One region of the Mumia sp. zg.B21 genome, then DNA from elsewhere that is predicted to be linked to it. Evidence: riboswitches for the same ligand, from Rfam matches in the RefSeq annotation. Region 1 holds a riboswitch; each other region holds the start of a gene.
What was found. A riboswitch is a leader RNA that binds a small molecule or an ion and turns the genes downstream of it on or off. The one in region 1 is predicted to bind cyclic di-AMP.
Positions count from the first base shown of each region.

Region 2: another riboswitch for cyclic di-AMP. It lies ahead of KV100_RS20260 (NlpC/P60 family protein); the one in region 1 lies ahead of KV100_RS19895 (transglycosylase family protein).
Region 3: another riboswitch for cyclic di-AMP. It lies ahead of KV100_RS00140 (C40 family peptidase); the one in region 1 lies ahead of KV100_RS19895 (transglycosylase family protein).

Region 1 is NZ_JAHWCJ010000001.1:767,630-772,976, reverse strand. It holds gene KV100_RS03730 (LysR family transcriptional regulator) at 1-450, shown strand, start outside; gene KV100_RS03725 (hypothetical protein) at 461-661, opposite strand; gene KV100_RS03720 (APC family permease) at 852-2,279, shown strand; gene KV100_RS19895 (transglycosylase family protein) at 2,311-2,772, opposite strand; cyclic di-AMP (ydaO/yuaA leader) riboswitch at 2,773-2,936, opposite strand; gene KV100_RS03710 (TerC family protein) at 3,084-4,097, opposite strand; gene KV100_RS03705 (hypothetical protein) at 4,308-5,347, shown strand, end outside.
Region 2 is NZ_JAHWCJ010000004.1:434,737-440,083, reverse strand. It holds gene KV100_RS17375 (long-chain fatty acid--CoA ligase) at 1-1,571, shown strand, start outside; gene KV100_RS20260 (NlpC/P60 family protein) at 1,735-2,760, opposite strand; cyclic di-AMP (ydaO/yuaA leader) riboswitch at 2,769-2,910, opposite strand; gene KV100_RS17365 (hypothetical protein) at 3,049-3,312, opposite strand; gene KV100_RS17360 (DEDD exonuclease domain-containing protein) at 3,414-5,240, shown strand; gene KV100_RS17355 (Lrp/AsnC family transcriptional regulator) at 5,286-5,347, shown strand, end outside.
Region 3 is NZ_JAHWCJ010000001.1:25,173-30,519, reverse strand. It holds gene KV100_RS00150 (MerR family transcriptional regulator) at 1-755, shown strand, start outside; gene KV100_RS00145 (DUF3048 domain-containing protein) at 910-1,947, opposite strand; gene KV100_RS00140 (C40 family peptidase) at 2,016-2,606, opposite strand; cyclic di-AMP (ydaO/yuaA leader) riboswitch at 2,591-2,746, opposite strand; gene KV100_RS00135 (cysteine desulfurase family protein) at 3,086-4,240, opposite strand; gene nadC (carboxylating nicotinate-nucleotide diphosphorylase) at 4,242-5,096, opposite strand; gene nadB (L-aspartate oxidase) at 5,090-5,347, opposite strand, start outside.

The sequences.
Region 1 (5,347 bases):
GAGGCCGTCTCACCGGCGCCGCGCGGGACTCACGACGTGATCCTCCTCGACGAGCCGTGGCGCGCCGTCATCCCCTCCTCGTTCGCCACGCCGACCCAGGCCGCCGACCTCGCGGACGCCCGATGGCTCGGAGCCGAGCCTCAGACGGCCGCGGCACGAGCACTGCAGCGCCTGGCGCGCACGCTGGGAGGGCAGCTGACGATGGTCCACCAGTTCACGAGCTTCGAGACGGCGTACGCCCTGGTGGCCGCCGGGGAGGGCGTGGCCATGGTGGCGGCGCTCGCGCTCCACCAGGACCTTCCCGCCGGCGTCGAGGTGGTCGCGCTCCCGGGACTGGGCTCGCGTCGCGTGATCGCCCGGCACCGGCAGAACCGGCGCGAGCCCGGCCTGGCCGTCTCCGCCGTGGTGGAAGCACTGGTGGCTGCGGCGGGGCGGGTGGAGCTCGGCTGAGCCCTACCGGTCACCCGGCGGACGGTCGAGGACCGGCGGGGCGCAGGCGGCTGGCGGACACCCACTGCTCCACCAACGTCCCCTCCCCCTCCTTGCCCGGGACGAACGCGACTCGGGCAACCCAGCCCTGCGACTCGCGACGCCACTCGATCACCAGACCGGGGTAGGCGTCGGACTCGTACCGGCTCAGCGAGACCCAGACGTGCCTCACTCCGCCCCCCTCACGAGGCGGGGCGACGGCACGCTCCTCCTGGCCGTATCGCCTGTTCGCGCCCACGTCGGACAGGATACGCCTCGTTCGAACACGCGTTCGAACCACTCTCTGTGCGTGGGGGGTTGCGGCCGACGCCACGGCGCACGACAGTAAACCCACGCGTTGCCGGCGTACGAGGAGGAGTGTCATGAGCGACACCGGGCCCGGGTCCACGTCGTCCGATCAAGAGGAGGGCCGGCCGACGGAGCTCAGGCGCTTCCTCACCCCCAGGCTCCTCCTGCTGTTCATCGTCGGTGACATCCTCGGCACCGGCGTCTATGCGCTCACCGGGCAGGTGGCGGCCGAGGTCGGCGGCGCGGCGTGGCTGCCCTTCCTCATCGCCTTCGCCATCGCGACCCTGACCGCGTTCTCGTACCTCGAGCTCGTGACGAAGTATCCCCAGGCCGCCGGTGCGGCGCTCTACACCCACAAGGCGTTCGGGATCCACTTCCTCACGTTCCTCGTGGCGTTCGCGGTGCTCTCGTCCGGGATCACGTCGGCCTCGACCGCGTCGCGTGTCTTCGCGCGCAGCCTCGACCAGGGCTTCGGGCTCGACCTGGACAGCACCGGCATCCTGATCGTGGCCCTGCTGTTCATGGTCGCGCTCGCACTGGTCAACCTCCGTGGGGTCGCCCACGGGATCATCACCAACGTCGTCCTCACCGTGGTCGAGCTCTCCGGGCTCCTGCTGGTCCTCCTCGTCGGCATCTGGGCGGTCGTCGAGGGAAACGCCGACTTCTCCCGCGTCGTCGCGTTCGACACGCCCGAGGACAAGAACGTCTTCCTCGCTGTCACCACGGCGACGTCGCTGGCGTTCTTCGCGATGGTGGGCTTCGAGGACTCGGTCAACATGGCGGAGGAGACGAAAGACCCCGTCTCGACCTTCCCGCGGATCATGCTGACCGGGTTGTCGATCACGGGACTCATCTACGTTCTCGTCTCGATCACCGCCGTTGCGCTCGTCCCGATCGGCCGGCTCGCCGCGACGGAGACGCCACTGCTCACCGTCGTCGAGCTCGGCGCACCCAACCTCCCGATCGACGAGATCTATCCGTTCATCACGATGTTCGCCGTCGCCAACACGGCGCTCATCAACATGCTCATGGCCAGCCGGCTCCTCTACGGCATGGCCAGGCAGCACGTGCTGCCACCGGCGCTGGCCCACGTCGGTCGCCGGCGGCAGACGCCATGGGTCGCGATCCTCTTCACGACCCTCCTCGCCCTGGGGCTCATCACCTACGTGTTCAACGCGAGCGAGGACGCCGTCGCCACCCTCGGCGGCACCACCGCACTCCTCCTGCTCGCGGTCTTCACGATCGTCAACGTCGCGGTGCTGGTGCTGCGCCGCGACCGCGTCGACACCCGCCACTTCGTCGCGCCGACCGTCATCCCGGTGGTCGCCGCCGTCGTCTCGCTCTATCTCGTGACGCCCCTGTCGGGTCGCGACACCGAGCAGTACGAAGTTGCGGGACTGCTGCTCGGCCTCGGAGTGGTGCTGTGGATCATCACCTGGATCATCAACCGCGCGTTCTACGCCGAGCGCACCTACGTGAAGGACCCCGCCGAGCTCGACTGAGCCCGACGGGGTCCGAGGTGAGGTGGGTCGCTCACCAGAACTTCTTGCGCCACCAGCGCGGGAAGTGTCCGATGGCGCCCTTCTTGGCGACACGGTCGCTCTTGGCGAAGCCCTGCCACTTCTCACGCTTGTGCTTGCTGGTCAGGCCGAGCTTGCGGGTGCAGGCCGGCCATGCGCCCCACCCTTGCCGCCTGAGGACCTTCTCCGCGACCGCGATCTGCTCGCGGCGCTTGGCCTTGTAGGCGGTCGACGCATACTTCTTGCCGCCGTACGACCGCCAGGTTCCTGGGTTGAACTGCAGACCACCGTGGTAGCCGTTTCCGGTGTTGATGTGCCACCGACCTCCCGCCTCGCACTTGGCGAGGCGCTCCCAGGTCCGGTCCTTGGCCGCGCTGGCGGGCGTACTGGTGAAGACCAGCAGACCGGCGACCAGACCCATGAGGGCGAGCGTGGTGGCGACGCCGCGCTTGGCGACGCGAAGGGCGTTGTTCATGTGTTCCTTCACAACGCCTGCGGGGTTAGCTGTCGGGTTCGGGCCGAAGGTGCCCTGCCGGTCACGGACGAGTCCGCGACCGGGCTTCACCCCAAGGAGCCGTGGCTCCGGAATTGGGTTCCCCACTCCTGTCCGTCATGTTCGTGGTTCGCCGGCCCCCGTTGACCGACCCTCCGGGGTAGGTCTCGCCCGCGGACAGGATTCGGCGTCGAGCAAGACCTCAGTCAGACTAACCCACATAATCTGGACAACAAGCCCAGGCAGTCCGCAAGCCACCTAGAGCGGACTCGCGGACCCCGGGCGGACGACGATCAGCGCGGCGGGACGTCCTCGCGATCGTCGGGCCGCTTGGGCTGCGGCTGGTGGCGGGTCTTCCACAGGCTGGCGGCCGCGGTCAGGGCCAGGACCACGATGATCACCGCGAGGCTCATCAGCGTCGGGATCTCCGGCACGTCGAGGTGCTCGCCGTTGTTGATGAACGGGAGCTCGTTGGTGTGCAACGCGTGGAGGACGAGCTTGACGCCGATGAAGGCGAGGATCACGGACAGGCCGAGCGACAGGTACACCAGACGCTGGAGCAGCCCGCCCAGCAGGAAGTAGAGCTGGCGCAGGCCCATGAGCGCGAAGATGTTCGCCGTCAGGACGAGGTACGGCTCCTTGGTGATGCCGTAGATCGCCGGGATCGAGTCCAGCGCGAACAGCAGGTCGGTGGTGCCCAGGGCCAGGATCACGAGGAACATCGGCGTCAGGAACCGCTTGCCGTCGATGTGCACGGTCATCTTCATGCCGTGGAACTCGTCGGCGACGCTGAAGTGCCGCTCGGCGAACCGCACGACGGCGTTGTCGCCGGCCTCCTCGTCGTCGTGGTTGCGATAGCTCTTGACCAGTCCGTACGCCGTGTAGACGAGGAAGAGGCCGAAGATGTAGAAGACCCAGCTGAAGTTGTTGATCGCCGCGGCACCGAGACCGATGAAGATCCCGCGGAAGATCAGGGCGAGGATGATGCCGATCATCAGCGCCTCTTGCTGATAGACCCGGGGCACCTTGAAGCTCGCCATGATGATGATGAAGATGAACAGGTTGTCCACCGAGAGGCTGTACTCGGTGAGCCATCCGGTGAAGAACTCCAGGCCGTACTGACCGCCGTGGAAGCCCGTCACCCAGATGCCGAACGCGACCGCGAGTCCGACATAGATGGTGAGCGCGACCCCGGCTTCCTTCATCGACGGCTCGTGGGGCCTGCGCGCGATCACGACGACGTCGAACAGGAGCACGGCGACGGTGACGCCGATCGTGATCCACCACTCGAGGGGTGTGACGTTCATACGGTTCGGTTCCTCCGGTCGGATGGGTTGTCTGGCCGGAGGTCTCTTCCGCCGGGCCGGCGCGAGGAGCACCTGACACGGCTCGACCCGCCGGGCCAGCGCGCTGGCCGTGATGACGACGGGTCGACGAAAGGAATACTCCCCTCCCTGCGCCATTGTGCCAGAGGGCGCCCCGGGTGCTCGTGTCGCAGACCTCGCTAGGCTCGCGCCGTGGCAGTGAGACACGTAGGCCTGGTGGGCACGCTGACGAGCCCCGGCGCGAGGCGGGCTCTGCTGCGCCGAGGCACGAGGTCGACCATCCCCGAGGTGCTCGACACCGCCCCTCTCCAGGCTCGCGAGGTCGAGGTGCCGGGACAGGCCGCGGCGTACGGGTTCACCTGGGAGCGCCCGGATGCCGACACCGAGGACTGGTACCCCCAAGGCGTCACCACCTCCGCGGACGCGACCGCCGGGGACGCACCCGGCGGCACCGGAGGGCGCGACGTCGTCGCCGTCAGCTGGTACGCCCACCACCACGCACGACGCAACGGCGCCCGGCTGACCTTCGTCGACCTCGCGACGCTGCGCTACCAGCACGTGCTCCTGGTCAGGGCGCGACGAACCCCCTGGGGCGTCCGTGCGCGGCCCGTCCCGACCCATGCCGGCGGCATCGCCTGGTACGGCCCGTACCTGTACGTGGCCGCGACCCGCGCGGGCATCTACGTCGTGCGGATCGACGACCTGCTCCGCCTGCCCGACGGCGCTCGCGGCGGGCCCTCGAGGCGGCTGGGTTACGAGCTGGTCCTGCCGGTGTTCGCGAAGCTGTCGGCGTGGAGCCGCGACGACGGCAGCCGGCTGCGCTACTCCTTCTTGTCGATCCAGCACGGCAGCCCGGAGGACGGCAGCCCAGCGTCTCTCGTCGTCGGTGAGTACGGCGGGGTCGGAAAGACCCAGCGGCTCTGGCGGTTCCGGCTGGACCCGCGCACGCACCTGCCCGTTCGAGATCCTGACACCGGACGACTGACACCCGACGAGCTCCATCCGGAGCAGGCCGCCAGGATGCAGGGAGCGACCGCCATCGACGGCACGTGGTACGTGACCACGAGCCAGGGCCGGGGCAACAACGGCGACCTGCTCGTCGGCAGACCGGGCGCGTTCCGACGGCACAAGAAGGTGCTCCCGACGGGGTGCGAGGACATCGCCGCGTGGCCGCAGCAGCGGAGGCTGTGGTCGGTGACCGAGTGGCCCGGGATGCGGTGGGTGTACGCCGT
Region 2 (5,347 bases), on a different contig from region 1:
GTCTCCTCTCCCGCACGCGCTACGAGTGGACGCAGGTCGACTACGCGCTGTGGTGGATCGGTGCCGTCTCCGTCCCCATCTACGAGTCCTCGTCGGTCGAGCAGATCTCGTGGATCCTGTCCGACTCCGCCGCGGTGGGCTGCGTCGTGGAGAACGAGGAGCACGCGGAGCGGGTCGCGGCGTCCGGCACCGATCTCACCGACCTCAAGAACGTGTGGGTCATCGACTCCGGTCTGGACACTCTCGCCGCGTCGGGTGCCGTCATCTCCGACGCCGACCTTGCCGCCCGTCGTGACGCCGTGGCTCCGTCGGACCTCGCCACGATCATCTACACCTCCGGCACGACCGGACGCCCCAAGGGCGCAGAGATCACGCACGCCAACTTCATGTTCGAGCTCGGCGACGTCATCGACGTCCTTCCTGAGCTGTTCCACGACAACTCCGTGACGCTGCTCTTCCTGCCGCTGGCGCACGTCTTCGCCCGCATCGTCGAGGTCGGCTCCATCCGGGCAGGCGCGAAGCTCTCGCACTCCCCGGACGTCAAGAACCTCCTCCCCGAGCTGGCGGAGATCAAGCCGACGTTCCTCCTGGCCGTCCCACGCGTGTTCGAGAAGATCTACAACGGCGCCAGCCAGAACGCCCACGCGTCCGGCAAGGGCAAGATCTTCGACGTCGCGACCTCGACGGCGATCGCCTACAGCCGGGCGCGCGAGAGCGGCAAGCGCATCGGCCCGGTCCTCAAGGCGAAGCACACGCTGTTCGACCGGCTGGTCTACACCAAGCTTCGTGACGCCATGGGCGGGCACGTCGAGCATGCGATCTCCGGCGGCGCTCCGCTGGGCGAGCGGCTCGCGCACTTCTTCTCGGGCATCGGCATCCCGGTGATCGAGGGGTACGGCCTCACCGAGACCACGGCCGCGCTCGCGGCGAACCTCGCCGGCGACTCCAAGATCGGCACCGTCGGGCGCCCTCTGCCGGGCACCGAGGTCCGGGTCGCCGATGACGGCGAGCTGCTGTTCCGCGGCGGACAGGTGTTCCGGGGTTACTGGAACGCGCCGGAGGCGACGGCGGCCGCGTTCGACGAGGACGGCTGGTTCCACACCGGTGACATCGGTGAGATCGACTCCGACGGCTTCATCTCCATCACGGGCCGCAAGAAGGAGATCATCGTCACCGCCGGCGGCAAGAACGTCGTGCCCGCGGTCCTCGAGGACCGCATCCGGGCGCACGTCCTGGTGAGCCAGGCGGTGGTCGTGGGCGAAGGCAAGCCCTTCGTCGGCGCACTCATCACGCTCGACCAGGAGTCGATCGGCTCGTGGCTCGAGAACCACGGCAAGCCGGCTGATACGCCGATCGAGCAGCTCGCTGACGATCCCGACGTGCTGGCGGCCGTGCAGACCGCGGTGGACGAGGCCAACTCCCACGTGTCCCGAGCGGAGGCGATCCGCAAGTTCCGGGTCCTCGCCAAGGACTGGACCGAGGAGGGCGGCCAGATCACACCGACCCTCAAGCTCAAGCGCAACGTCGTGATGCGTGAGCACCGCGACGACGTCGAGGCCCTGTACGGCTAGGCCCCCACCCTCACGCAGACAGCAGCAGCCCTCGGCGCACACGCGCTGGGGGCTGCTGTCGTCCGTGAGGGTTCGGAGCTGCTGCCCAGGGGTGGCCGCACGTCGTACGCAGAAGAGCCACGACCCGAGACGGGTCGTGGCTCTTCGTACGGAGCGGAGGCGGTCAGCCGACGCGACGCACTCCGCTGACCGGCATGACGTCCACCGAGACGATCTCGACGCTGCGCCCGGGACGCGGGGCGTGGATCAGCTTGCCGTTGCCGATGTAGATGCCGACGTGGCTGACCGGGCTGTAGTAGAAGACCAGGTCGCCCGGGCTCATCGACGACCGCGACACCGAGGAGCCCATCCCGGACTGCGCGGAGGACGAATGCGGGAGCGACACGCCGGCCGCGCCGAACGCCTTCATCGTCAGGCCCGAGCAGTCCCAGCTGCCGGGGCCCGCAGAACCGTAGGAGTAGGGCTCGCCCAGCTGCGCCATCGCGAAGTCGATCGCCTTCTTGGCCCGCCCGGACGCGTTCACCTTCGGGGCGCTGGTCGACGGACGGTCTTCGCTGCGGCTCGGACCACCGTGGTCGTTGTCGTAGACCTCTTCGCGCTCAGCAGGAGTCAGGCTCGCGACGAGAGCCTCGGCCTTGGTGACGCGATCGTCGAGCTTGGCCTTCTGCTTGGTCATCTCCTTCTGCGACTCCGAGATGATCTCGAGCTTGGAGGAGAGCTGCTCACGGCGGACCTTGAGCTCTCCGGCCTCGCGCTCGAAGGCGGCCAGCCGGTCGGCCTGGGTGCTGTTGTAGGACTGGAGCGCCGTCAGGCCCTCCAGGAACTCGTCGACATCGTCGCTCGCGAGCAGCTGGGTGGTCGGGCCCATCGGGGAGCTCGACAACCGCTCGGTGACGGTCTTGGCGAGGGCGTTGCGGACGTCCTCGACCTCAGCCTGCTGCGCCTTGACGTCGGTCCGGAGCTTCTTGATCTGCTTCTTGGCTCCGTCGACCTCGGTCCGGAGCTCGAGGAAGCGCTCGTTGGCCTGCTCGGCCTCGTGGCTGAGCTCGGCGACCTTGCGCTGGGCCTCGGACAGGCTCGGCGTCTGGGGGTCTGCTGCGCTGGGGGACGCGGTGAGCGTGGCAGCGAGGACCAACCCGGACCCGGCGGCGACTGCTGCCCTCATCGACAGCTTTCGGCCGTTCCGCACTCGGCGGCTCCTTCACGTTCTCGACGCCTACCGGGTGAGCTGACGGGTTCGGGCCAAGAACGTGCCCTACCGTCCGAGCGGACGGATTCACCCCAGGAACGTGGGTCCCCGGCTCCAGCGTCGATCGGGGGATCTCGGCCGAACTAGGCGGCGTGCCTGCGCCCTCCGGGGTAGAGAACTCCTCAGACACGCGAGCCTCACCCTATGCGCCAACGGGGTGGGGAATCAACGTGAAGCAGTGGGAAAGTCAGATCTCTCTCGCGGGCGGCGGTGGTTGGGTGAGAAGGCTCACACGTCGTCGATGGTCTCGCTGTCGGTCTGGGTCACGAGGCGGAGCGGAGACACGAGGCCGGCGGCGCTCAGCGCCTGGAGCGCGGCACCCTCGTCGGCGTCGATGCTGACGCCCTCGTCGGGGGCACCGAGCAGCGCGGTCACCACGCAGTCGCCGCATGCCTGGGGCCGGGCGAGGCAGCGACCGCAGTCGATGGTCAGAAGCTCGCCGTGACCCGTCGCCGGGCCCGGCTGCTGATGGAGCACGCGGGATTCGTCCATGCCCTGGACGCTACGCAGCCGCTCTGACACAAACCCGTCGTGCGACACGCCGTACGCCCCGACGGCCGGACATGTCAGCGGACGCACCTACCGTCGTTCCCATGACCCTCGCCCCCGAGACCGCTCCCCCGCCGACCGTCCCGGTTCCCGCGGTCGAGGGCACCGCGGTCGAGGGCACCGCGGTCCAAGGGACTCTCGACGAGCTGGGTCGAGACCTGTCGGGCATCACGTTCTGCGTCGTCGACCTCGAGACGACGGGCGGCTCGGCGGCCGCCGGCTCCATGATCACCGAGATCGGTGCGGTCAAGGTCCGCGGCGGAGAGGTCCTGGGTGAGTTCCAGACCCTCGTCGACCCCGAGGGTCCGATCCCGACGTTCATCACGGTCCTCACCGGCATCACCGACGCGATGGTCGTGGCCGCCCCGAGGATCGGCGAGGCGCTGCCGTCGTTCCTGGAGTTCGCCCGGGGCACCGTGCTCGTCGCGCACAACGCTCCCTTCGACGTCGGCTTCCTCAAGCACTTCACCCAGCACCTCGGGCTGGCCTGGCCCGGCTTCGAGTCGCTCGACACCGCCCGCATCGCCCGTCGCGTCCTGCTGCGCGACGAGGTCCCCAACTGCAAGCTGAGCACGCTCGCGCGCCACTTCCACGCCGCCACCACCCCCAACCACCGCGCCCTCGCCGACGCCCGCGCGACGGTCGACGTCCTCCACGCGCTCCTCGAGCGCCTGGGCACCATGGGGGTGTCGACGATGGAGGAGCTCGCCACCTTCAGCTCCCGCGTCAGTCCCGCCCAGCGCAAGAAGAGCCGGCTCGCCGACCACCTCCCCCACCTCCCCGGCGTCTACCTCTTCCGCGACCGTCACGAGAACGTCCTGTACGTCGGGACCTCCAAGGACCTCCGTGCGCGGGTCCGCTCCTACTTCACCTCCAGCGAGACCCGCACGCGGATGGGCGAGATGGTGGCGCTGGCGACCCGCGTCGAGGGCATCACGTGTGCGACGGCCCTGGAGGCGCAGGTGCGCGAGCTGCGGTTGATCGCACACCACAAGCCGCCCTACAACCGCAGGTCCCGACACCCCGAGCGTGCGACCTGGATCAAGCTCACCCGAGAGCCGTGGCCCCGCCTCTCGTTCGTCCGCAAGACCGACGACGACGCCGACTACCTCGGTCCCTTCACGCGCCGCTCGTCCGCCGAGCGTGTCGCGGCGACGCTCTACGAGGCGTTCCGCATCCGCCAGTGCTCCGGACGGCTCCCGCGCCGTCCGTCACGCAGCGCGTGCGCCCTCGCCGAGATGGGCAGCTGCCTCGCACCCTGCGACGGCACCGCCACCCCCGAGACGTACGCGGCCGAGGTCGACCGCGTCCGGACGGCTCTCACGCTCGACCCCACCGTGGTGGTCGATGCCTCGACCGACCGCATGCGCACGCTCTCGGGGCAGGGACGCTTCGAGGACGCCGCCCATGAGCGAGACCGGCTCGTCGCGCTCGTCCGTGCCACCCACCGCAGCCAGCGGCTCGCCGCGCTGCTCTCGTGCGCCGAGGTGGTCGCAGCACGCCCCCTCGACCCGCAGTGGCGGGAGTGGGAGGTCCACGTCGTACGCCACGGACGTCTGGTCGCCTCCGGGGTGATGCCAGCCTCGACGCCGTCCGGTCCGTGGGTGGAGGCGCTCCGATCGACCGCCGAGACGATCGTGCCCGACGAGACACCGGCTGCCACCGCGGCCGAGTCCGAGCTGGTCCTGCGCTGGCTGGAGTCCGACGGGGTCCGCCTCGTCGACCTCGACGGCGAGTGGGCCAGCCCGGTACGCGGCGCCGGTCGGCACCTGCCCATCGTCGAGGCTGCCGAGCGATCACGTGCGGCCGCTGCGCCCTTCGACGAGGCGCGAGGCGAGGGCTGGCGGACCGAGCACCGCCCACGCCGCTGACGAGTAGGCTGCAGCCCGTACGCCGACTCGTCCGCAGGAGGACCCGTGATCACCGCGATCGTGTTCATCAACGCCGAGGTCGACCGCATCCCGGAGGTCGCCGAGGA
Region 3 (5,347 bases), 740 kb from region 1:
CCAACGAGGACGAGCTCACCGTCGACGAGCTCGCGGCACGCGTCGGGATGACCGTGCGCAACGTCCGCGCGTACGCCAGTCGTGGACTGCTCGCACCGCCGCGGCTGGAGGGACGCACCGGCTACTACACGCGCTCCCACGTCAAGCAGCTCCAGCTCGTCCGCAGCCTCCTCGACCGCGGTTACACGCTGCAGGCCGTCGAGAAGGCGCTGCAGGACAAGACCTCCACGACGGCCGACTACGCACTCGACCTGATCACGGTGCTCGACTCGCCGCTGGCCCGCGAGCCCGAGAGCGAGCTCATGTCACGCGACCGGCTCTCGGCGATGGCAGGCATCGACCGCGACACCGACCTCGCCCAGAAGCTCGTGGACCGCGGCCTGGCCACCATCGTCGACGACGACACTCTCGAGGTGAACCGTCCCGAGGTGGTGCGGGCCGGAGCCGCCGCCATCTCGCTCGGCCTGGCCCCGGAGACGGTGCTCGAGCTGCTCCCGGCGCTGTCGGGGCCGTTGCGCACGGTCGCCGACGACCTCGTGGGCCGCGTGCGTCGCGACATCTGGCAGCCGTTCGTCGGCGCCGGCATGCCCGACGACCAGTGGCAGGAGGTCGTGACCTCCATCGCCAACCTGCTGCCGGTCGCCGCGCAGGCGGTCGTCGCGGTGTTCCGCGACGAGCTGGCGCACGCGATCGACGACGCCCTGGGCGAGGAGCTCGCGGCGCTCGGCGACCAGCGACCCGCTCCCGAGGCCTGACGCCGGCGTCTCCACAGACGGCTCCCCCGGAGGCGGAGAACGGCCCCACCCGACGCTGGAGGGAGGGACCCGCCGGGTGGGGCCGAAACCCTGGTGCCGATCGTAGGGGAGCGCGCGCGCCGAACCGAGGCCGCCTGCTGTGACCTTCCTCGCGTCAGCGGGACCGGACCGTCACGCCACCGGCGCCAGCCGGCACGAGCTCGACGAAGACCTTGCCCCGCTCGAGCGTGACCGGCTTGCCCCCGGCAGTCAGCTGGATCGGCGCCGCAGCGCTCTTCTTGCTCCAGCGGGCGTTCAGCATCGTGCCGCCGTTGAGGACGACAGCCCGGCCGCCCCCCTTGAGCACCGTCTCGGGGACGGGATACCCGGCCGGGTCGCGGTAGCCCGCGTCGACCTGTCGGGTGAAGAGCACGAGGACGGTGTCCGGCTTGAAGTCCTTGCCCTTCTGGGCGTGGCCGTTGACCCGGCGGTACGCGCCGCCGGAACCGAGCTGCCACCGCGTCGCGGAGCTGCGGGAGAAGCGGACGTCGAACGACGTCGCCTTCGTCGAGCCCGGCGTCGGGCTCGCGCCGAACGGCAGGTACGGCCGCGGCACGGCGGCCTTCGCGGACCGGTGCTGGTCGGCGTAGGCGGCAAGGTTCAGCAGCCGGTCGTACGGGGCCTTCTTGCCCCGGTCGATGGCGAGCGTGAGGTTGCCGGTGTCCTCGCTGTAGAGCTTCACACCAGCGGCCTTGATCTTGCGGATGGTCACCTTCGCGCCGCCCGAGGCGATCAGCTGCCCACCGGTCGGCTTGACGAGGGCGATGTCGGTGGTCCGGGTCGAGCGGACGTGCCCGACCTTGGTCGGCGTCTGCGAGTAGAAGAACGCCGCCAGCCTCGTCAGACCACCCTCGACCAGCTCCTCGACGACGAGATCAGCCTGCGACAACCCGTACTGCGGGGCTCCGGCGGCGGTGTTCTCGACCTTCACCAGGAAGGCGGGGTGATCGGGCAGACCCTTGGCCGCCGCCTCGCCGGTGAACGGGTTGGCGCGGTTCAGGGTCGCCGCCTTGCGCGCGGCGTCGGCGCTGGTCGGCGTCGGCTTCTCCGGGGTCTTCGGCTCGTCACCACCCGAGCACGCCGCCGCGAGGACGAGTGCGGTCGCGACGAGGGTGGCGCGCAACGCGGTACGGGGCTTCTGGCTCACGTGCATGCTCCCATGGTGGAGCAGGGCCGGTACCTCAGGAGGCACCGGCCCTGCTCTTCGTGGTGGTGTCGCTGTCAGCGCAGACGCATGGTGCCTGCGGACCAGCCGCGGGTCCAGATCCGCTCGACCTTCACGCGGCTGCCGGAGTACGGCGCGTGGAGGATGCGACCCTTCCCCCAGTAGATGCCCACGTGGTACTTGCGGGACCCACCGAAGAAGACGAGGTCGCCCTTGCGGATGTTGCGCTTCTTGATCTTGCGGACGTGCCGGTACTGCGAGTTCGCGGTCCGCGGCAGCTTCATGCCTGCCTTGCGGAACGAGTAGGAGGTGAGGCCGGAGCAGTCGAACGCGCGGGGGCCGGACGCGCCGTAGCGGTACGGGTCACCCTTCTGGCGCGCGGCGACGCGGGAGGCCTTGACGATGCGACCGGCGCGACGCTTCTTGGCGACGACGCGCTTGGCCTTCTTGGTGGCCTTCGCGGCGGCGAGCTTCTGGGCGGTCGCGGTCTTCGCGGCGGCCGTGCTCGTGGACGTGGAGGCGGGGGCTGCGCTGGCCTCGTTGGCGGTCGTGACGACCATCGCGAAGGCAGCGGAGAGAGCGATCGGCAGAGCCATGAGGCGCTGCGTCCGGGGGGTCGCGAGCATGATGAGCGTGGTCCCTTCCACGCCTGCGAAGTGAGCTGTCGGATTAGGGCCGAAGGATGGCCCCGCCCTGTCTTAGGGCTTCACCCCGAGCACGCATGACCCGAAGGACTTCGTGCAGAGTTGGTTCCTCCGCTCCTGCCCGTCGGTGACGGTCGATGATGGGGGCGTGTGCAGGCGGGCAGGATTGGGCGTTTCCCACACACGATGTTCAGTTGTCCGGCAGGACCCGGTCGCGTCCCGGTCATGCCCGTTATGGGGGGTTGTGGGGCCTGTTGTCAGGCCGCGGGCCACCATAGACACGTCGATGGACCCGCTCAAAACACCAGACGTCACCACGGACGAGGTTTGGACGCTCGTCCAGGTCACCTGCCCTGCCGTCGCAGTGATCGAAGAGGGGCTATGTGACCCTTGTCATATTTTGACCGGTCTTGTCCCAGGACCATAACAAGGCTCTGCGCGGATGCAAGGGTCCACCGCACCCGCGGGCGCGCCGGCGACGGTCAGCCGGCGAGCGACCGGACGGCTCGCACCGCGGTGACGACGGCCCCGGCGGCACCCTCGAAGTCCGCCGGCGACGCGGCCGTGAACCGCACCGCCGTACGCGCCACCTCGGGATCGATCCCGAGCGCCAAGAGGACCTCCGAGGGCTCGTCGGAGCCCGCGGCGCACGCCGAGCCGCTGGAGCACGCGATGCCGTGATCCTGCTCCAGCCCCAGGAGCACCGCCTCCCCCGACGTGCCCGGGAAGCAGAACGACGCGTGACCGGGAAGCCGACGGCGCGGATGGCCGGTGAGGAAGGCGCCCGCGACATTGGAGAGCACGTCGCGCACGAACGCGTCGCGGGCCGCGGCCAGGGCGTCGACCGGACCTCGCGGACGCGGTCCCCCGGGCGTGGACCCCACCGCCGACGTGATCGCCGCGGCGAGACCGACGGCGGCGGCGACGTTCTCGGTGCCCGACCGGAGTCCACGCTCCTGGCCGCCCCCGTGGATCAGCGGCTCCAAGGGCACGCCTCGGCGGACCCACAGGGCCCCGCTCCCCTTCGGCGCACCCACCTTGTGGCCGCTGAGCGAGAGGGCGTCGACGCCGAGCTGCGCGGGATCCACGACGACGGACCCGACGGCCTGGACGGCATCGGTGTGCACGAGCGCCCCCCGTGCGCGTGCCAGGGCGGCGACCTCGGCGACCGGCTGGACCGTCCCGACCTCGTTGTTCGCGAGCATGACCGACACCAGCGTGGTCTCGGCGCCGATCAGTCGTTCCGCCTGCGTCAGGTCGACGACGCCGTCACCGTCGACGTCGAGCAGGTCTCTCCGGAACCCGTGCAGTCTGACCAGGTGGTCGCACGCCTCCAGCACGGCAGGGTGCTCGATCCGGGTGGTCACGAGGTGGCGCCCACGCGGGTTCGCCAGTGCCAGTCCCTTCACCGCGAGGTTGTCGGCCTCCGTCCCACCGGAGGTGAGCACGATCTCCGCCGGCCGGGCACCGAGCGCGGCGGCGACGTCCGCGCGTGCGCGCTCCAGCGCCCGGGACGCGACGTCTCCGAGACCGTGGCGGCTCGACGGGTTGCCGAACTCGCCGGTGAGGAAGGGCCACATCGCCTCCAGCACCTCGCGGCGAACCGGCGTGGTCGCGGCCGTGTCGAGGTAGCGCACCCTAGACCGCCACCTCGACGTCGAGCCCCAGGTCGAGCGCGGCGACGCTGTGCGTGAGGGCCCCCACCGAGATCAGGTCGACCCCGGTCAGCGCGATCTCACCGACCCGAGGGAGCGTGATGCCGCCGCTGGCCTCCACCAGCGCCCGCCCGGCGACCTTCTCGACACCGGTACGGAGGTCCTCGAGCGTGAAGTTGTCGAGCATCACGGTGTCGACACCGGCCGCGAGGACGGCATCGAGCTGGTCCAGGCGGTCGACCTCGACCTCGAGGTGCACCGTGTGCGGGAGCGCCTCTCGCGCGGCTCGCAGCGCCGAGGTGATGCGCTCCGGGTCGTCGCCGAGGACAGCGAGGTGGTTGTCCTTGGCCATCACGGCGTCCGACAGCGAGAACCGGTGGTTGTGCCCGCCGCCGCACCGCACGGCGTACCGCTCGAACGCCCGAAGCCCCGGCGTCGTCTTGCGGGTGTCGACGATGCGCACACCCGTCCCGGCGACGGCCTCGACGTACGCGCGCGTCTGTGTGGCGATGCCGGACATCCGCTGGACGAAGTTCAGCGCGACGCGCTCGGCGCGAAGGACGCCCCGGGCGGGACCTACCACGGTCGCGACGACCGTCCCCGGCTCGAGCGCGTCACCGTCTGCCCGCTCGAGCCGGACCGAGATGGCGGGGTCGACGGTCGTGAAGGCCACGTCGACGACCCGCCCGCCGGAGAGCACTCCGGCCTCCCGGGCCACCATGCGCGCGGTGGCGACCGCCTCCGCCGGGACCAGCACCTCCCCCGTGAGGTCTCCCCACGGCGAGTCCTCCTGGAGTGCTGCCTGCACCCCGGACCTGATGAGCGTGTCGGTCAGCATGTGAGCGTTCCCTTCCGCACCCACGACAGGTGGCGGTCGAAGGCGGGGTCACGGTCGGGACGGTCGGACCGGAAGTGGGCGCCGCGCGACTCCTCCCGGGCCAGCGCCGCCGTCACCACCACCCGCGCAACCTCCAGCAGGTTGGCGTCCTCGTACGCCGCCGTGGTCCCGTCGACGGTCGGGGACCACCCGGCGATGGCGTCGGCGGCCGCCTGGAGGGTGTCGCCGTCGCGGACGAGTCCCGCGGCGGC